DNA from 3 places in the Roseobacter litoralis Och 149 genome. Region 3 is predicted to be linked to each of the others. Evidence: riboswitches for the same ligand, from Rfam matches in the RefSeq annotation. Region 3 holds a riboswitch; each other region holds the start of a gene.
The links. Region 3 has a riboswitch for thiamine pyrophosphate ahead of RLO149_RS04270 (winged helix-turn-helix transcriptional regulator). Riboswitches for the same ligand answer to the same signal wherever they lie in the genome.
Positions count from the first base shown of each region.

Region 1: linked by a shared signal. The riboswitch ahead of thiD (bifunctional hydroxymethylpyrimidine kinase/phosphomethylpyrimidine kinase) and the one ahead of RLO149_RS04270 (winged helix-turn-helix transcriptional regulator) in region 3 are both predicted to bind thiamine pyrophosphate.
Region 2: linked by a shared signal. The riboswitch ahead of RLO149_RS19630 (thiamine ABC transporter substrate-binding protein) and the one ahead of RLO149_RS04270 (winged helix-turn-helix transcriptional regulator) in region 3 are both predicted to bind thiamine pyrophosphate.

Region 1 is NC_015730.1:4,019,549-4,026,521, forward strand. Features, by position in the region: gene RLO149_RS19230 (HesA/MoeB/ThiF family protein) at 1-800, opposite strand, end outside; gene RLO149_RS19235 (thiamine phosphate synthase) at 797-1,393, opposite strand; gene RLO149_RS19240 (thiazole synthase) at 1,390-2,160, opposite strand; gene thiS (sulfur carrier protein ThiS) at 2,162-2,359, opposite strand; gene RLO149_RS19250 (FAD-dependent oxidoreductase) at 2,337-3,317, opposite strand; gene thiD (bifunctional hydroxymethylpyrimidine kinase/phosphomethylpyrimidine kinase) at 3,314-4,093, opposite strand; TPP riboswitch at 4,151-4,254, opposite strand; gene RLO149_RS19260 (LysR family transcriptional regulator) at 4,769-5,683, opposite strand; gene RLO149_RS19265 (class I SAM-dependent DNA methyltransferase) at 5,873-6,493, shown strand; gene RLO149_RS19270 (DUF2306 domain-containing protein) at 6,528-6,973, shown strand, end outside.
Region 2 is NC_015730.1:4,091,962-4,098,934, forward strand. Features, by position in the region: gene RLO149_RS19615 (6,7-dimethyl-8-ribityllumazine synthase) at 1-172, shown strand, start outside; gene thiQ (thiamine ABC transporter ATP-binding protein) at 272-964, opposite strand; gene RLO149_RS19625 (thiamine/thiamine pyrophosphate ABC transporter permease ThiP) at 951-2,507, opposite strand; gene RLO149_RS19630 (thiamine ABC transporter substrate-binding protein) at 2,483-3,463, opposite strand; TPP riboswitch at 3,501-3,602, opposite strand; gene aroC (chorismate synthase) at 3,696-4,796, shown strand; gene RLO149_RS19645 (DMT family transporter) at 4,863-5,837, shown strand; gene RLO149_RS19650 (YybH family protein) at 5,928-6,284, opposite strand; gene RLO149_RS19655 (branched-chain amino acid aminotransferase) at 6,289-6,973, opposite strand, start outside.
Region 3 is NC_015730.1:931,436-938,408, forward strand. Features, by position in the region: gene RLO149_RS22845 (CAP domain-containing protein) at 489-2,024, opposite strand; gene RLO149_RS04270 (winged helix-turn-helix transcriptional regulator) at 3,282-3,998, opposite strand; TPP riboswitch at 4,481-4,569, opposite strand; gene RLO149_RS24460 (GFA family protein) at 5,831-6,241, opposite strand; gene RLO149_RS04275 (putative quinol monooxygenase) at 6,558-6,851, shown strand; gene RLO149_RS04280 (MarR family winged helix-turn-helix transcriptional regulator) at 6,883-6,973, shown strand, end outside.

The DNA.
Region 1 (6,973 bases), 1.4 Mb from region 3:
CGCGTTGCCCGCGGTAGGATTGGCCCCTTTTCATCTTTCGCGCGCAGGTCGATCAGAAAATCAGTCACGGCGATGTCGCGCGGGGCGATAAAGGCGGGATTGGGCGCAGGGTCTGATGCCGTGTCAAAGCGGAAGCCCCCAAACCGCATCCCGCCCGCGTCAAAGGTTACAAGCTGCCCCAAGACGTGCAGATCGCCCGTCAGGACTGCGATCGCCATCTGCGCCTGAAGGCTGCCGATCACACCGACACTTGGCCCCAGTACGCCGTCTGTATCACAAGACCCAAGCTGACCCGGCAGATCGGGAAAAACCGCGCGCAACCCCGGTTTGCCGCCACAAAAGCCACCGACATAACCGTCGCGGCCCACGACGCTGGCGCTGACGAGGGGCTGACCTGTCCCAAGGCAATAATCAGACGCGATATAGCTGACCGCGAAACTGTCTGCACAATCCAGGATCAGTGTCATACCCTCGCAAAGGGTTGCAATATTGGCTGGATCGACGCGCTGGCGAATGGGTTCAATGGTCGTGTCAGGGTTTAATGCAGCCATCGCCTTTGCGACCACATCGACTTTTGGCAAGCCGATGTCAGTCTCGCGAAACAACGTTTGGCGGTGCAGGTTGGACAGGCTTATGACATCTGCATCCGCAATTCGGATTTGGCCGACACCCGCACCCACGAGGTATTGCATCACAGGGGCGGCCAGACCGCCGCCACCGATAACGAGGACAGACGACCCTGCCAGCTTATCCTGCGCGGCATGTCCCAGTACCGCAGTCTGGCGGGCATAGCGGCTCATCCGCAGACCTCCAGCCATTCCCTGACGCGGCCCTCTGGATCGTCGTGCAGCGTAATGTCCGTAACGGCCGAGACAACATCCGCCCCGGCGTCAAATGCCCCCGGTGCGCGGTCCGTGCTCATCCCGCCGATGGCGACAAGAGGGATATCGCCCACACGGTCTTTCCATTCGCTGAGCTTCTCAACGCCCTGCTGATGCCATTTCATCTTTTTCAGGATCGTCGGATAGATCGGCCCCAGTGCAACATAGTCTGGTTTCAACTCCAGCGCGCGTGCCAGTTCGGCTTTGTCATGGGTCGAAATCCCAAGCTTAAGTCCGGCGGAACGGATCGCCGCCACATCGGCCGCATCAAGGTCTTCCTGACCCAAATGCACCCAGTCGCAATCCAGATCAATGGCCAGCTGCCAGTGATCATTGACCACCAGCAGTGCACTATGGGCACGGCACAACTCGCGGCTTTCGGTCAGTTGGGCGCGCAGTGCATCTTGCGGCTGGTCTTTGATGCGCAGTTGCACGAGCTTGACCCCCAAGGGCAGCATGCGCCGCAGCCAGGCCACATCATCAAAGATCGGGTAAAAGCGGGGCAGCGTCATAGCATGGCCTTTCCAAAGACGGGCGTGGACGGCGCCGCCATGTCGCGTGCATCCATGGGATCAGCACCGGCGGCCAGCGCGCCTGCTTCGACCGCCAGAGCAAAGGCGCGCGCCATCGCCGCTGGATCGCCCGCTTTTGAAACGGCTGTGTTCAACAAAACCGCGTCATAGCCCAATTCCATCGCTTGGGCCGCATGGGAGGGCAGTCCAAGACCTGCATCCACGACCAGTGGCGTATCGGGAAAATGGGCGCGCAGGCTGCGCAGACCGTAGATATTATTCAGGCCCAAGCCGGTGCCGATGGGCGCGCCCCATGGCATCAAAACCTTGCAGCCGACCTCAACCAGCCGCTCGCACAGCACCAAGTCTTCGGTGCAATAAGGGAACACTTCAAACCCGTCCTCGGCCAGTTGTGCGGCTGCTTCGAGAAGCCCGAAGGGATCAGGTTGCAAGGTGTCGGCGTGGCCGATGACCTCAAGCTTGATCCAGTTGGTGTCGAACAACTCGCGGGCCATCTGGGCAGTGGTCACGGCCTCGCGCACCGAATAACAGCCTGCGGTGTTGGGAAGCACGGCGACACCCAGATCCCGGATCAACGCCCAGAAATCCTGCCCCGCCTGATCACCACCCGCCTCGCGCCGCACTGAAACCGTGGCAATCCCTGCGTCCGAGCGGCGAAAAGCATCCGCCAAAATTGCGGGCGACGGGTATTGCGCGGTGCCCAGCATCAGCCGGGATGTCACTTCTGTGCCGTAGAAAGTGGGCATTCTATCCTCCTTGTCGAGGGGCCACGATTTCAACGCGGTCCCCCTCTTGCAGAGTATGTTCTGCGCGCTGATGCTTGGACACGAACGTCTCGTTGAGCGAGGTGGCCACCTTGGCCTCACCCTTCCCCAGGGCATCCAAGAGCGCGACCAGTGTGAGCGCGCCGGTCTCAAGTGCTTCACCGTTCACGATGATCTTCATACCAAACCTCCGGTATCTTGCCCTTTAGCAACAGGTCCGAGGTCATCTGCGCCACTGCAGGTGCAAGCAGAAAACCGTGCCGAAACAGACCATTTACATAAATCACATCACCAATCCGCCGGATGCGCGGTTGGTTGTCTGGAAAGGCAGGGCGCGCATCAACGCCAATTTCCAACAGCTCTGCCTCACCAAAAGCGGGGTGCAGGGCGTAGGCCGCATTCATCAATTCCATAACAGACCGCAGCGTCGCGCGCCCGCGTTCGCCGGTTTCGATCTGGGTCGCGCCCAACATGAAGACACTGTCGCCACGCGGCACGATATACAGCGGGAATCGCGGATGAAGCAGTCGGACGGGGCGCGACAGCGTCGCGTCGGGGCAGCGGACCACAAGCATCTCGCCCTTCACGCCGCGCAAATCTGTGAGGGTATCGCGCGCAGCAAGCCCGCGGCAGTCAATCACCTGACCTTTGATGTTACCGCCAAACCCCACGCCTCTTTGCTCCAACCGCGCATGCAGCGCGGTCAGTGTCGCGCGAGGGTCAAGATGTCCCTCATCTGCCAAGAATAGCGCCTTGGAATAGCGTTCGGCCAAAAGCGGCTCGCACTCAGCGATCTGCGTTTTTGACAGCGATGTCGCGGTCGGCGCGCGGCGCGCAAAAGTTGCCAGATCGCTTTGATCGCGATTAAGTGCGACAACGAGCGTGCCCTCGTGATGTACAATCCCGCCTTGGCTTTCCCACCACCTTGCAGCTTTGCGGCCTTGGCGCACGATCTCGGGCTCTGCGCTCACGCCTTCGCAATCGGGCGCCAGCATGCCGCCCGCCCACCAAGAACAGGCATGATCGCCCGGCGCGCCTTTGGGATCAATGAGCGTGACCTGCGCGCCGCGTGACGACAATTCTGCCGCCACTGCCAACCCGCAAACGCCGCCGCCCAGAATGGTGAATGGGCCGCTCACTTCCAAAACGCATGAAAGTGATGAACGGGCCCATGACCCCGCCCGACGTGCAATTCATCGGCACGCAAAATCGCTTGATGTAGCCAGGTGTGCGCACGCGATACCGCATCACTCAACGCCATACCCTGCGCCAGGCCCGCAGCGATTGCAGAGGAATAGGAACATCCCGTGCCGTGGGTGTTGCGGGTATTCACTCGTGGGGCCGAGAAGGCTTGCGTTCCCGTTTGCCAGACAAGATGATCGGTGCAGGTCTCTGCGTCGGCATGTCCGCCTTTCATCAAAACTGCACCGACGCCAAGTTCGAGAAGGGCGGACGCCTGCGACTGCGTGCTGCCCTCGCCGACCAGTTTCGCTGCTTCAGGTAGGTTGGGTGTAAGCAGGGTCGCGCGTCCGAAAAGTGAAGATTTCAACGCATTTATCGCGCTATCGGCCAGCAGAGTATCGCCTGATTTAGCAACCATCACGGGATCAAGCACAACTGGCCCATCATAGCCCGCCAGCGCATCCGCCACCGTTGCAATCAGCGACGGTGTGCCCAGCATTCCGATCTTGACCACGTCAATATCGATATCATCCAGAACGGCTTTTATCTGCGCAGCAACGACCTCATCCGGGATCGGATGAATGGCTGTGACAGCATTGGTGTTCTGTGCGGTAACCGCCGTCACAACAGAAGCAGCATAAACACCCATTGCGGAAAAAGCCTTGAGATCGGCCTGAATACCAGCCCCACCACCAGAGTCGGAGCCAGCAATCGTTAACGCCTTTGCTACCACGTCGTAGCCCCTCGGTTTAAGAGTCAGGAAGCTAAAGGGCGCAGGACATCACGGATGCGAGTTCCGCGAGCTGTTCCCTCCGCCGGTCCTAACCGGTTCAGGTTCAATGGGTTCGCAGCTTGTGCATCTCAGCCCGGTTAAGGGCACCCCAACAGATATAGATCTACGTGTAAGTTGATCGCGCAGAAGCGTCAAATGGTTAAAAGGATCTCAGGAGAATTGTTCTGAATGTCTACGAAATTGATCTTCGAAAGAGAAAAAGGGCCGCGACCATCTATGTTCTGTCACGCGACACCAAACGGTTTCCTAAAGCTGACACGGATGACTGCTTTTTGCACCGCCTCGCAACGCAGATCTTTTCGTGCATGCAGAATTTTTTACGCTGCAAACACACCCAGTACAATTCTAGCATGTCGGCTGCGAGCTCAAACCTGTCGTCGGCACCTTCGCAGCATCGACGATACGCAATGATGAAGGGCCTTTGAGAACGGCCCCAACCAGCCGTTCATCGCGAGAACCGTTGCCGTATTGCAGCTTCCCCGGAGCGGCGTTGATCGATTGCGCAGCATTTCCAACATTAACGTGCACTCATCGCACAAAACGAACTCTCGCAAGCGTAGCTTTAATTACCGCCATGCGACCTCACTTGCTCCGGGTTCGGCGCATTTATACCTGTCAATCGCCGCTACCTCGGCGCTTCGCAACGTCCGTGAGACCCCGAGCCAGCAGGTCGAATACGATCCGGATACGGCGGCTGGTCTGTAACTCCCGATGGGTAACCAGCCAGATTGGAAACTCAAGCGAGGGGAAATCCGACAAGACCTTTTCTAAGCCCGGTTCAGCCTCACCTAACGTTTCGGGCTGCATCGAGACGCCATAGCCCGCTTTTACCAATTCCCATGCGACGACACCGCTCTCGCTCGACATCACAAAGCTCTCTGCGCGAACGGGCACGCCCATGTTATGCAGCGGGGCCATCAAGCGCTCAGGATCAGCATTTCCGACGAAATCGAGGGTCGCCACATCACGCGGCGTATGCGGGCGACCTGCGCGATCAAGATAGTCAGTCGCGGCATAGAGATTGGCGCGAAAGTCGCCCAAATGCCGTGCAATCAGGTCCGGCTGATCTGGGCGGACGTGGCGTATCGCGATGTCCGCCTCGCGCTGTGTCAAATTCTGCATCTCGCTTGATGCATGGATGCGGACGCGGATGCCGGACGCCGTCTGTCGCAACGGCTTGAGTACGCCGGGCAGGATTGCTGCGGACAAGAGGTCTGTGCCCGTTACAGTAACTTCACCCGAGACTTCCTGTGATTTACCGTCGGCCACCATCGAGATGAGCGTCGCAGCCTCACCCATGGTACGCGTGTGATCAATCAGGTCGCGCCCTGCTTCCGTCAAGGTAAGACCACGGACGCTGCGCTCCACCAGCGTCACGCCAAGTGCCTCCTCCAACGCACCGATCTGCCGTCCTATCGTCGGCTGCGTTGTCTTCAACACGCGCGCCGCGCCGCTGAACGAGCCCTCCTCAGCTGTCGCGAGGAAGGCGCGCACCTGATTCCAATCGAAGGAGATAGCCTGCCAGTTCATCCATCAGCGTATAGCAGGTGGACGAATTTAGGCAATCGACCTTTCACGAGCGCATGGATGATACCGACTGCGAAACGAGATCAACCCGGTCTTAGCCATTGAAAGCGACACAATGTACTTCGCAGTTTTTTCTGACTGGCGCATCCGCGTTGCTTCAAACCTGAAGTGCAACACGCAATGGATGCCGACATGACTGCCGAAGCCTTCTGGGACCGGCATGCGCCCAAGTACGCGAATAAGCCTATCGCTGATGTCTCCGCCTACAAAGAAAAGCTGGATTGCGTCACCGCGCTTCTTCGACCGACCGATCGGGTTCTTGAAATCGGCTGCGGGACAGGCGGCACGGCGAGCAAGATCGCGCCTGTCGTCGCTCATGTGACCGCAACCGACCTCTCTGCCGAGATGATCCGGATCGCCCGATCACGATCAGGCGGAGATGGCGCGGGAAAACCGGAATTCCTTCAGGCGGAGGCGGCGCAGCACATTCCTGGCCAACCGTTCGAGATCATTTGCGCGTTCAGCCTGCTGCATCTGGTGGATGACATACCCACCGTGCTGGATGCAGCATTCCACCAAATGAAAACCGGCGGTCACTTCATTTCAAAAACGGTTTGCCTGAAGGACGCGCCGGGCTGGATGCGAGCCATGGTTCGCGTGCTCATGGCCGTGCGGATCGCGCCTAATGTGATCATCTTGAGCAGCGCTGAGTTGACCCGGCACCTGATCCGGGCCGGGTTCGAAATCGAGCAGACGCGGTACTTCGGAAAGAACCGACTGAGCCCCTTTATCGTCGCGCGCAAGCCCGCCTGAGGCAGACCGACACCTTATTCTGAGAGACCGAAGCATGCACATTATCAGCCGTCGCGAATGGGCGTTCCTTGCCCTCGTGTTCCTCTACTCTTTCATCCCGGCAGTCGTCGGTCTGATCCGGCTTCCGGAACTTCTCGGCGCTCCAGCGATCATCCCGTCTAACCCGCGTGCGGTGATCGATCCCCTCCCGATCACATTGCATATCCTCGGCAGTTCAGTTTTCTGCCTTGTGGGGGCTGTTCAGTTCCTGCCGAGCCTGAGGCGCTACCGCCCTGCCCTGCACAGGACGCTCGGGCGGATCGTGGCAGCAGCAGGGTGCATCAGCGCACTCACCGGTCTCTGGATGACCGTGGCCTATGCATTTCCCGACGCCCTGCAGGGACCACTGCTTTACGCGGGAAGGGTCACGCTCAGCCTCGCGATGGTCGCCTTTATCGCATGGGCGATCGTTGCAATCCGGTCGCGAAAAGTCGCCGCGCA
Region 2 (6,973 bases), 1.3 Mb from region 3:
CACAGGTGTGCCGGTGTTATCCGTATCCCTGACACCGCATCATTATCAGGAAACCGATCATCACAACGAAATCTACCGCAGTCATTTCGCCACCAAGGGGCGCGAAGCGGCGCAGGCGGCCTTGGGTATCCTCAAAACCCGCCAGTCGCTCAGCGCGCGCAGCGCCGCATGAGGCGTCTGACGAAATACCGGGAACATCACATATCAACTGACGCGTTGAAATCTCTGATTTCACGCAGCACTGGATGATCCGGGTTTTTCGCATGACGCTCTAACCGAGGTAGGCGCGCAATGCAGGCGGCGGGTTGTTCATCAGATCCGCCGCAGGTGCAGGCGCATGCGCGCCCCCGCCTTCGACAAAGATCACGTCATCTGCAATCCGCGCGACGTCTTCCGGCGCATGTGTCACCATGAGCAGCGTCGCCCCCGTTTCGGTTGCCAGCTCTGCGACCAGATCAAGCATCTCATGTCGCAAGGCAGGACCAAGCGCGGCAAAGGGTTCATCCAACAGCACAAGCGGCTTATTCTGCACGAGAACGCGCGCCAGTGCCGCGCGGCTTTGCTGACCGCCTGACAAGGCCCCCGGCAGGCGCGCCTCAAACCCCGCGAGGCCAACCCGACTTATGGCGGCAGCAACATGGGCCTTGTCATCCGCGCTGAGCTTGAGGTTGGGGCGCAGGCCAAGGCTGACGTTTTGCGCAACACTCAGGTGTGGGAACAGGTTGTTGTCCTGAAACAGCATCGCGATGGGCCGATCACCGGGTGCCGCGTCGCTGACGTCCTTGTCCGCCAGATGGATACGCCCCCGGGCAAGCGGGATAAAGCCACTGATCGCGCCCAGTATCGTTGACTTTCCCGCACCAGAGGGCCCGATTACAGCAACTTTGCGCCCCTGTTGCACCGTGAAATCCGCGTCCAACGCAAAGCTGCCTTGGGCGATTGATACGTTGTCAAGTACGAGCATACCAGCGCGCCCCCCTGTCAAAGCTCCAGAAAATGCCAAGTGCCATGGCCAGCAATATCAGCGCAGCACCCGCCGCCGCTTCGGTCTTATAGGCCCCCATCAGGCGATACATCTGCAAGGGCAGCGTTGTGCGATCCGGGTCCGAGAACAGTGCGATGACGCCAAGGTCACCAATCGACAGTGCGCCCGTCAGCCCAGCGGCGAACCCGATCTGCGGCAGCGCACGCGGCAGGATCACCCAGCGCCAGGTGGTCCACCCGGTCATGTTCAGGGTCATGCACAGCCGCCCATGCGACTGTAGCGCCTCGCGAATTCCCGGCACCATGATGCGCAGCGCAAAGGGCAGCGCCATCAGCGTGTTGACCACTGCCGTTACCAAAAGCGACAGGCTGACAGGATCAGCAATCGGGTTGATCAGGATGAACCACCCGGTGCCGATCATCAAAGGCGATGCAGACAGTCCCAAAAGGCCGATAGCCTCAACACTGCCCCGCGCATGGATGGCGATCCAGCCGGCAAGAGGCAGCGCAACGGCCAGCAAAACGCATACACTGATACCCGCCACCCAGAGCGAGGTCAGCGCCGCGCGCCACACCGAGGCGGGCACCTCTGGCAGGCCGATCAGCCCTGACACCGCCACCGAGAACAGCGGCAGCAACAAAAACCCAGCACCGAGCAGGATCGCGACGCCGTCCCCGAACCGTTGCAGACCGCCGCGCCCGTCCCATCGTTGCACCGGCCGGTCCATCCCACCGGTCAGTGAAATCTGCGGGATGATCCAAAGCGCCAGCACGGCAGCGCCGCCCGCCAGAACAAGCTGGATCACCGACAGCAAAGCCGCCTTTGACAGATCGAAATCAAAGCGGAACGCCTGATAGATGGCCAGTTCGATTGTCGTCGCGCGCGGACCGCCCCCCAGTGTCAGAGCAACCGCAAAGCTCGTCAGACAAATCACAAAGATCAAGGCGGCCGCACCGGGCAGAATACGGATCAGCAGCGGCACCTCAATGGTGCGAAAGATAACCCATGGCGACAGGTTCAGTTGCGCGGCAAGGCGAAACCGCTCTGCCGGGATGCTCTGCCAGCCTTGCAGCAACAGGCGTGTGGCCAAGGGCAGGTTGAAGAACACATGGGCCAATACCACACCGTGTAAGCCATAGATCGACACCGGCGGCAAACCCAAGGTGCCAAAGGCGGCATTGACCCACCCATTGCGACCAAATACGGCCAGCAGACCCAGAACCGCGACGATGACCGGCAGGATAAAAGGCGCACCCAGCAAGGTGATCAGCATCTGACGTCCCGGCAGGTCACGCCGCGCCAGCGCACGGGCCAGCGGAATGGCCAGCACCACGGATATCGACGCGGACAGGACGGACTGCACAACAGTAAAGCGGATGGCTTGCCATTCCGCAGCCCCAAAGCCCGCGCTGGCCTCGGCCCGCAAACCGATGCCAAGAAACGCCAACAGGACCGCCGCGACCACCAAGGTGCCCGCAACGATCCCCGCACGTCCGCTTATTGGCTGAGCGCTGCGCGCCATGTCTCAATGGCTTCTGCCTGAAGCGCGGTTGCATCGGCTTCGGAGTAAAACAGCACCTTGTCCGGCAGCGGCAATTGCGCCCAGCCTTCGGGCCATTGATCCTGCGGCAACGCAGATGGCAACGACCAGTTGGCCGCGGGGATCGAGGATTGAAAGCTCTGGCTCATCACATAGGCCATGAAGGCATCGGCCAGTTCAGGCTGATCCGTCGCTGCGATCTTGCCGACGGTTTCGACCATAAAATAGTGGCCCTCGGGGAAAATCGCGGCCTGTCTGGTGAAATCATCCTCGGCAAACATGTGGTAGGCGGGTGAGGTGGTATAACTCAGTACCATGTCTGCTTCGCCATCGGTAAACATGCCGTAGCTGGCCGACCAGTCCTTGGTCACGGTCAGGATGTTCGGCGCGAGCTTTTCCCAGGCCGCGCCTGCGTCATCGCCAAAGACAGATTGCACCCAAAGCACCAGCGCCAGACCCGACAAAGACGTGCGCGGGTCCTGAATGACGATTTTTACATCATCGGGCATGTCCAGCATGGCCTCGAAACTCGCGGGCGGGTTGGCAACTGTCGCTGTATTGTAAACGAAGGCCGCATGCCCGTAGTTGAATGGCAAGAAGGTGTCATCCGTCCAGTCAACCGGCAGTGTCAGCGCCCCGTTGTCTTGCCCGTGCGGTGCAAACAAGCCGGTCGCACGTGCTTTGGATGTGACATCCGACGTCAGACCCATCACGACATCAGCCTTGGTTCGCGCGCCTTCCAACAGCAAACGCGGCACAAGATCACCGGTCGAAAACTGCAGATCGCACCCGCAAATCTCTTCAAACCCGGTTTCGATCATCGGGCCGGGCCCCCATTCGGAGGTAAAGTAATCGCCCGCGTAGACGGTAAGCACGGGCGTTTCAGCCGCAGCCTGCGAGGCCAACACGATGCCAGCAGTTATCAGAGTTCTTCGCATGATCTATCCTTTTCAAATGCGTCGAACGGCGAAAGAGGATGATATGCTCAACCTTCCCTCCGCCGGTTCTAACCGGTTCAGGTTCTACGGGTCCGCGCGCGTGCGCATCTCAGCCGGATTGGCCCCCCGAGGTAAGCAGGGACGTATTACGCGCGGCGGGGCTTGGCAAGCGATAAGGGCTTGAGGCGCTCGGTCTGCGCGGCTAAGCACCTGTGCTAAAGGAGCACCGCCGATGTCGATGAATTCATTTGGCCATCTTTTCCGTGTCACCACGTGGGGTGAAAGCCATGGCCCCGCCCTTGGCGCCACTGTGGATGGCTGCCCGCCCGGTGTCGCAATTGACGCGGGCAAAATTCAGCACTGGCTGGACAAACGCAAACCCGGGCAGAACAAATACACCACGCAAAGGCGCGAGGCGGATGAGGTCAAAATCCTCTCCGGCACCTTCGAAGGGGTGACGACCGGCACGCCGGTTCAACTGATGATCGAGAACACGGATCAACGCTCCAAAGATTACGGCGATATCAAGGATAAATTCCGCCCCGGCCATGCGGATATCACCTATTTCCAGAAATACGGCGTGCGTGATTATCGTGGTGGCGGCAGGTCCTCGGCGCGCGAAACAGCAGCGCGTGTAGCCGCCGGTGGGCTGGCGCGCGAGGCGATCAATGCCATCGCACCGGGGATCGACATCAAAGGTTACATGACGCGTATGGGCGCGCATGAAATCGACCGCTCCCGGTTCGACTGGGATCAGATCGACGCCAACCCCTTCTGGACGCCCGATGCGCAGGCGGCGGATGAGTGGGCAAACTACCTAGATGGGCTGCGCAAGTCGGGCAGTTCCGTAGGCGCGGTGATCGAAGTCGTCGCGCGTGGGGTCCCCGCAGGTCTGGGTGCGCCGATCTATGCCAAGCTGGACACGGATCTGGCCGCCGCGATGATGAGCATCAACGCCGTCAAAGGTGTCGAGATTGGCGAGGGTATGTCCGCCGCCATGCTGACCGGTGAATTGAACGCCGATGAAATTTCGATGGGACCGGATGGCCCAGAGTATTCATCGAACCATTCCGGCGGGATTCTGGGCGGTATCAGCACCGGGCAGGATGTTGTGGTGCGTTTTGCCGTCAAACCGACCTCAAGCATCCTGACCACGCGCAAGACGATCACCAAAAGCGGCGAAGACACCGAGATCATCACCAAGGGCCGCCATGATCCTTGTGTCGGCATTCGCGCCGTTCCCGTTGGTGAGGCAATGATGGCCTGCGTTTTGCTCGACCATCTGCTGCTCCACCGGGGGCAGGTTGGCGAAAATCAGGGTCATATCGGGTAGCAGCCATGCATTCAGCGCCGTGCCCGCGCGCTTGATCTTTGCAAGACGGGCGCGCACAGAAGGCTTATGGCAACCGATCTGACCCAAAACAAACCCGGCCGCGCAATCGCCCTGAAGCTCTGCGCGGTCTTTCTGTTTATGGTCATGGCGGCGCTGATCAAATCCGTATCACCCCATGTGCCACCCGGTCAGGCCGTGTTTTTCCGCTCCTTCTTTGCGCTGCCGGTGCTGGTGCTTTGGTTGTGGCAACGAGGTCAGTTGCGGCAGGGGCTGGTGCCGTCCAATCTGATGGGGCACGTCTGGCGCGGTATTTTTGGCACATCGGCGATGGGGCTGACCTTTGCCGGGCTTGGTCTGTTGCCTCTGCCCGAAGTGACCGCCATCGGGTACGCGACGCCCCTCTTTGCCGTGCTCTTCGCCGCGATTTTCCTTGGTGAGCGCGTGCGCATCGTCAGATTGTCTGCGGTGGCATTGGGTCTGATCGGTGTCATGATCGTCATTGCGCCCCGCTTGTCCGTCGGCGCGGATGCCTTGACATCAGCGGCGACCGTGGGCGCGGTTCTGGTATTGATCGCCTCGATCCTGCGCGCGATGGTCCAGATCCATGTGCGTCGCCTTGTGCAGACTGACACGACGGCCTCCATCGTGTTTTACTTTTCCATCACCGCCTCAACACTGGGGTTGCTCACGCTGCCGTTGGGATGGGCGACGGGGCTGGATGTGCTGACATGGACTGCACCCCCGGCCTGGGTCATCTGGATGTTGATCCTGTCGGGCCTGATCGGCGGCATCGCACAGATCATGGTCACCGCCTCGTACCGTTTCGGCAGCGCGTCCATGCTGGCGCCTTTTGACTATGCCTCGATGATCTTTGCCAGCTTCATCGGATATATCGCCTTCGGCGAGTTGCCCACCGGACCCATCCTCATCGGCGCGAGCCTCGTGATCGCGGGTGGCGTCCTGATCATCTGGCGCGAAAGGCAACTCGGGCTGGACCGCAGCAAGTCCAAACCGAACGTCCCACCGTCCGGGACGCCCTAAAGCGTCATGCGACAAACCCGAAGCACATAACGCTGCCTGAAGTGAAGGATTTCAACGCGTCAGGTGATATGCGATGTTTCTGGTATTTCCTCAGACGCCATGGGACGGGACCGTGTGGCAGGCCGAAGCCTCAATCACCAGACCATCCGGACCAAAACGCAGTGTTTCTGCCGCCTCAACATCGTTCTGGTTGCGATAGGTGATGACAATCATCGCATGACCGATGAACACATTCGTCACGATGAAGGAAAGGCCGGGTTGTTGATCCAGCGCCTTGATCCAATAGTCACGCAGCGCGTCGCGACCTCTGATTTCGCCCTGACCGACCAGCCGCATCGCCTTGCGCGACCGGAACACAACGTCGGGCGCATAATGCGCCATGATCCGGTCGATGGCGTGAGAATTCCACGCGGCCTCCCATTCAACAGCGAAGGCCGCGTAGTCCATTTGGTCAGACTCGTACCAGAGTTTCATAGCCTTGGGCGATGTCGCGGGTCAGGCTGCCGACCTCGAAATTGTAGTCGCCGATTTTTCCAACGGGTGTGACCTCGGCTGCTGTGCCAGTCAGCCAGCATTGTTCAAACCCTTCAAGCTCCTCCGGCATGATATGCCGCTCATGCACTTTGACCTGACGGTCTTTGAGCATTCCGATTACGGTCTGGCGTGTGATCCCGTTCAGGAAACAATCGGGGTCAGGCGTGTGTACTTCGCCGTCCTTCACGAAAAAGATGTTGGCACCCGTCGCCTCGGCCACATAGCCACGATAGTCAAACATCATGGCATCCGAACATCCCTTGGCCTCTGCCGCGTGTTTTGACATGGTGCAGATCATGTAAAGACCGGCGGCCTTGGCATGGCTTGGGATGGTTTCAGGGCTGGGACGTTTCCATTTGGAGATATCCAGCTTTGCGCCCTTCATCTTGGCGTCGCCATAATAGGCACCCCATTCCCATGCCGCAATCGCGAGCCTGACCGGGTTTCGCGCGGAGGCGACCCCCATGTCTTCTCCAGCGCCGCGCCATGCGATGGCGCGCACATAGGCGTCCTGCAGCCCGGATTTTTCCAGCACCTCGACCTTGGCGGCTTCGATCTCGTCGATGGTAAAGGGGATCTCGAAATCAATCATCTGAGCCGAC
Region 3 (6,973 bases):
GCAGCAGATACAACAAACTTTTGTTTGATACGTATAACTTCCCAGTCCGAAAATGACAACCGGCCTTGTGTTGCCCGCTTTGGATTGATCGGTCATCTCCGCCTTGCGGAAAGTCGTCGCGATGGGCTCGACGTCAGCACAAAGAAAACGCTGTTTTCGGGTTTTCACACGGCCACGTCGCAGGTTCGGCGAACATCCTTTGTGGATGCTCCCTGCATGGCAGGATATTTTTGATCCGATTTGTGCATGTGTCAGAGGCAGTCGTGCCGCTTATCCTGAAGGCTGATGATTTGATCCCTGAAAAGCACAAATCGTCCTGCAGGCGTCGAGTTCAAAACCAGGCTGCGCAATGAGCTCCCCCTCTCATTGCCGCAAGCGGCGATTACCGGACAGCGGGCAAACTGACTTCACCTATCTGAAGATCCTTGGTTGGGTTGTCTGACTTGGAATTACAGTGAGAGGGGTCAAAGAGACCCCTCTCACTGCGTTCAGAATATGAACTCATCAAAGAATTCGGATCCGCAGAACGATGCCACATCGGAAGAATCTGCCGCTGACGTGCTGAAGGCGATGCTTTGCGTTTCGCCATTCATGCTGACGGTTCCGAACAGCTCTACGTCACCTTCCATGGCCAAGACCTCGACGGTCAGGCCGCTCTCTGAACTGGCGACCGATCTGATACTGGCGCTGCTGATCGTTGACCCGGATTCCGATCGCACGTTGGGGCCAAAGTCAAAGACGAAGTTATCGGAGCTGAGTTCCATACCGCCCGCATCGTCGCACACGACCGTGCCTTCATCGAGGACTCTGGAAACGATGGGCACATCTGTACTGGGGATGGCGATGGTTCCCGAATCCGCATCTTCTGCAGTTACATCATCGACTGTTGCTGATCCTCCACCACTGAAATTCCCTTCGCCTTGCACATCCACCGATGGACCATCCGTGTCGCTGGCAACTGACGTGACTTCGACACTGCTTCTGGTGGTTTGAGTGGTTGAGCTGCTCGTGCTCGTTTCTTCGACGTCTTCGTCTGTCTCTTGATTTGTGCTGAAACCTCGTGAAGCCATGAACTGTTCGATATCAAAGCCGGTTCCGGCAGTGATTTCTGGTTCCGCAGGGGGCGCCTGCTCGACTGTGGCAGGCACTTCTTCCACAACCGGGGCGTCTTGCGCGGATGCGATGACCGGATCAGTGGATTGTTCTGACACGAATTCTTCTGCGGTTATGTCATCGACTGTGGCCGAGCTACCGCCGCTGACGTTACCTTCGGTCTCAAGCTGGACCGATGGACCATCCGCTTGGCTGGCGACCGCAGTGGTTTCGATGCTGCTTCTGGTGGTTTGAGTGGTTGAGCTGCTCGTGCTCATCTCTTCGACGTCTTCGTCTGTCTCTTGATTTGTGCTGAAACCTCGTGAAGCTATGAACTGTTTGATATCAAAGCCGGTTCCGGCAGTGATTTCTGGTTCCGCCACTTCCGGTTCTGCAGGTGCTGTGTCTTCAACCACGGCAGGTGTTGGTTCAACCACGGTCGACGCGTCCGCTCTTGCATCGGGAAGTACGACGGTATTTGCGCTCGTTGTGCCAAAGTTCTGGGTGACAAATACCGCGTCCAGCGTCTGCCCGTCGTCAACAAAATCACCGGCCTCGATACCAATCCCGATTTCCGTGAAGTCCGGGTTCAAGAGGTTTGCGCGATGTTCAGGGCTGTTCATCAGGTTGGTGTGCAGCTGGGCAACTTCGTCTGACATGCCATTGTCACCGGCTTCGCTGACCCATGCTATGTTTTCGCCGGTTTTCCAGTTTCCTTCCAATTCATAGCCTGAAGCCTCGATGCGCTCACGCCAATTGGATCCGTCAGCACCCGTATGGCTAAAGCGATCATTGTCGAGCATCCATACGCTGTGGTCTTCACTGGCTTCATTGAGGTCTGCGTTGAATACTAAAGGATCCAGGCCGACTTCTGCACGGTCTGCATTTATCAAATCCAGCATCTGCTGCTCGTATTTGTTGGCTTGTGACATGACATTCTCCTTTGAGTGGTTTTTGGCATCATGTGGCTTTCGGACTGCATCCAAAACATGACCCGTGCACTCGGTATGCGGGAATCGCTGGTATCCCGAATCCACCATCCCACTTTGCGGAATGACCTCCAAAGGAGCGTCCGCCAACTGGCTAATTGGACGCAATAGCACCCATTATGGTGTGTTGAGTTGAGGAAACTGACAGCAAAATTACGCCTATACGTCAGCGGCGCTAGAAACGCTGCAAGGTGCCCACGAAAACGGGGCTTATCTATCTTATGTTAGGCGAAATCATAACCGACAGGTTGATGTTCAGGCAACCTGCACGCTCCGACCTCAGGGCTACTGATAGCGCCTGAACGCATAACGCAACGCTGTCACACTTCTCTGTAGTGTCGGCAATTGGCAAAATACCACCGACAGCCAAAACACAGAGTGCTTGTGTTTCCGAAGCGGAACTGAGCTTCGGAAACCGTGGCAACCGCCATCCCAAAATCCGAAATGCCAAAATTGCCCGATCGGCGCAATCCGTGAAATTTCCCGGATCAGACCGGTCCGTTGAACTCGGGCAAAGCTATCTAAGGGACATGCCAAGATGAAACCGAAAATGAACCTTATCGTCTGGGTGTTTATCTCCATCCCACCCGGTATCTATCTTTGGGTGAAGCTCTTTCAACTGGTGTTCTCATTCCTTTGGAGAAATCACTGATGGAAACCTTGGAGGGACCATCGACAGAGGGTTTCTGGCCGCGAGCTTACCGGGTCCCCGCGTGTTGTAGCGCAGACACTGCTTCACCTAGAGGAGGGATACAGCCATTTGCAGTTGACGTGATAAAGCTGCCAACGGTCCACCAATGTCTTCGGACAAACGAGTATGAATTAGATGCTGTGTTTGCTGCTGCCCCCGACGGGGACAAGACTTTCCTGAGATTAGCAAATGAGGCCACACACGAGGTCGCGTCCAGTCGTCTTAACCATAGCGAAAGGAACGATCATCATGGTTGAGAATATCCGATGTAACGGTGAGCATGTTTTCGATGAGTTTCTAGGCGGCGATTCAGATGTTAGCACACGCCCAAAAGACATAAGTGACAAAAACCATTGTTTTCACATCAGGGACGGTCGAGGCGGCGAGGCGCATGTGCCGTTTCTAAGCGCTGCTACCGAAAAACGGAACAGTATCCGGCGCGGTGTGTTTTCGTTCATATGCCGGGCTGCTTGCCTCGTCGCAGCAGGGGCAATCGCGCTGAGAGCATTTCAATAAACCGAGCTTGTTCCGAGCCGCTGCGTTTTCAGGTTTTGAAATGTTATCAGACCTGTAGCATATGCATTTTCCTTGAGATCTCCCACAAGTTTATGGCCGACTTTACTGTCGATATGACCAAAATTCCGACAAGACAGACATAACAGAAATACTTCGGAGGACCGGGAAAAAACAGGTAACCACAAAAACCGATGATCAGACACGATTGCAAAATCACATCGCTCAAGCTTCCCCAGTAAATCTTGGGCTTTGACAAGTTGCGCCTGATCCAGCTGTGGTTTGCCCACCGCAAACCCTGCATACTGAAGAACCTTCAAAAGGAAGCGACAACAATCAGCAGCCATCATTTGATCACATCGTTCAGAGCAATTATAAATGCTGTCATCGACCAGCTCAGCTGACACGGTCGTTTCTTGTTGAAAAATACGTGTTCTTATCGACTTCAAATCGATGCTCTGGGAAATAACCGGTGTGAGCTGCTCGATTTCTTTCTTTGGCTCAACTTTCGAATTCAACCTTTGCTCGACTCTCGATGTGAGCACATATTGGCGCCCATTCAGCCTGAGCCTTATCCACCCACCGTCTTCCAGCCTTTTTAATCCGCGAAAGGTAGCGGATCGACTGATGTCCGTCTTTTGAGCGAGTTCATCCAAGGTAATCGGGCCGTGTTTCGCCACAGTTTCCAAGATTTTGAATATCCTAGTTTGCAACGATCCTGCTCCACAGACTGGTATCCCAGTTTCTTATCATTGTTGATTCCTGCTATCCAACTCGCAATTCCGATAAGCGAAACGGTGCTGTTTGGTGCGGTGATTTTAAATGCGCTTTGGCTTCAATTATTTGAATTCACGTTGTAAATTGACCGAATAATTCATATTCTGCGTCTGGTTTTGCCGCCCGCTTCAAAAATGGCAGAGATCACTGGAGACGCTCGGGAAACGTGTGATTTGTTACCTTCATGGTCTATTCCGACCCGAACCAAGAAATGCTTTGTGAAGCTCTCCAAGGAGAGGGCTCGTAAGCGACTGTGATAGAGTGCCGGGATACATTCGTGTCGATTTTGGTGGAATATAAAGGCCAGTCGCAGCTCTTTGTTGTGCAGGTCAGTAAACCAGCTATTCTTGCGAGCAGTACTCAATTCATGCACTTTCGGGCGTCTTTCTTGACGACAAAAGGTGAACAGGAAAGCCGATTTCATGCTCTGTGTCCTCCCTCCGCCAGCATTATCTGGTTCAGGTTCTAAGGGTACATCTCAGCTGCAAAGCGCCCCCGGTAAATCTCGAATAGGAGCTTCCATCAGACGGGTCAAATGGTTTGGCACCTCCTCGAACTTATGAGCGGTCCGCTGCCATTTCGAGCGTTCCGCAAACGTCCGCTCAGCCAAAGCCTGCGAAAGATACTGTGGTGCTTGCGCACATGCGTGAGCGGTTCGATCTGTCTTTGGGGAGCTATGGTCACCGCCGAGGGGACGCATTTGTTACCCGGCAGTCGGTTGCACAGCAATCTGCCGAGAGGGCACCACTCCGAGTGCGGCGGCCAATACTGTTTTCACGATTGTCAGAAAACCTTGCGCCCGAACGGCTGTTACAATCCGCGCAGGCACCGCTCAGCAGCCGGCTGGAAAAGCCCCTTGGCCTTCGAAGCAAAGGCTGCATAAATGGTTAATAGGAGCGGCACGAAAGCGGGACAGATCAACTGAATAATACTTCCGCACATAAACTGAGAAATTTTTAGTCCATATTTTGGTTACATCGTTCACAGGTAAAGGAGTTATCAATAACGTGTTTTCAAACGATAGAATATCGCTGAAGGGGTAAGTTTTGATTAGCCCATGTATTGCAGTCCAAGAGGGAGTCGCAACGAACCGTAAAGATGTAGAAGTTGTTGTTTGGCGCGATTACATCTGCCGTCACGGCCTTCATCTGAGGCTTTGGATAAATGATCATGAATTGGAACATCCCGAAAAGACTTACTCAGTTTTGCTTTCCATTTAGGGCAGCTGAGCAGGATTGAGAGAACTCTACATTTAAATGAGCGTCGCGTTGGGGGTAGGATCAACTTGAATTCACCTTTCACTGACGAACGGCTGCCCATGCTTAAGGTTATTGCGCATGGGCATATAATTTTGGGAGCAGCACCCCATGCGCGCCGCTCGCAGAATAGTGGGTTTGTCGCCGTCCGGGCGGCCGCGGGTTCATATCTTTGGGCCCTGCGGACGTTCGTTTAGGGGCAAACGTCTGGGATTTCAGATCGCGGCACGCGCAAAAGGCAACGCCGGGGTATGCGGCAATAAAGATCCAAACATGGGGATCGGTGGTATACTCCTGATGCAAAAAATGAATGCCGCTTGTATTTTACCGACGCGCCCTTCTGAAAATGGGGAATTACGACACAAAGCTTCCTTAATAGAATCGGTCCAAAGCCGCTGTTCGAAGTTGGTTCTCGATGCTGCGGTCGATGCCCGCATCGCTGCCGCTCGCTGTGCCGGAGTGATTTGATATTGGCAAGTTCGGGCGGGTATGTCCTCTTTGTACTGCTGTTCTTAACGACCTTGCATTTCATTTCGCGTGATCATTGGGAGATCGAACACCCATGTATGCGAAGACCGGCACCAAACCTGTTGTTTCGGCGCGAGCAGATGGCGTTGGCGTGCAGTTCCGACCCTGAGGCCAAAGAACGTGCCGGGCTCGTCCGGCGTCTGTGCATGTATGCGCGTTCCGCAATCACCGCAAAAGCTTAAACACCTGCGGCGACCGCTGTCAGCGACTGTTTCGAATACCTTGAGCCTGCCACTTGTCAGTTCGAATTGACCATCATCGATATGCACGACCCACCCGAACGCGGTGCCCGAGTTGATCTGGCAATTCTCGCAGTGGCAGATCGCGCAGCGCTCGGGGTCTACAACAGCCTGATACGTAATAGCCCCACAAAGGCATCCTCCGTCCACGTTCATTTGGTCTCTCCAAAATGCAGCGTTAAACTACGCTTCACCCTGCATCTCACCCTTGGGAAGGTCAAACTGGTGCGGATCGATCCAAAGCCGCCTTTTAGCGGAATCCTCAATTTCTCGATTGCAGCCCGGAGCCGCGAACTTTGCCGACCTTCGTCGCACTTACATCAATATCCGCTTCTTTGAGCCGATCAACAAAAGGTGCTTTTTGGGAAGATCTGTCATCTCGGAGAACGAAAGCTCAAGAGTATTTTGCCGTCTAATTGACATTAACAATCTCACTTATTAGTTATCATGATAACAAATGAGGAAATAACAGATGTCAAACTCGCTATTCGTCTTCGCTGAAATCAAGCCGAAGCCTGAACATTTCAAGGATGCTCAGCAAGCTATCATCGAAATTCTGAACCAGACTCGCGCGGAAGAAGGCTGCCGTTCGTTCGAGCTGTTCGAGGCACCGGGTCAGGACACGCTGTATCTTTTCGAAGAATGGCAAGATCAGGATGCGCTCGATCAGCACCATGCTCAACCCTACACAGCCGCGATCTTCAAATCTTACGAAGGATGGCTGGCCGAACCACCTCGCATCCTGCCACTGCACAGTTTAGATTAACATGTTCTTTCTTCGGGAATTGCCCACGCGGATGATGATCGACGGCTACGTATCAGCGACTGGCGTGGGCGACGTGGATGCCGTGGCGCGTGCACTCTCGATGATGCGAGAGGCGAGCCAGC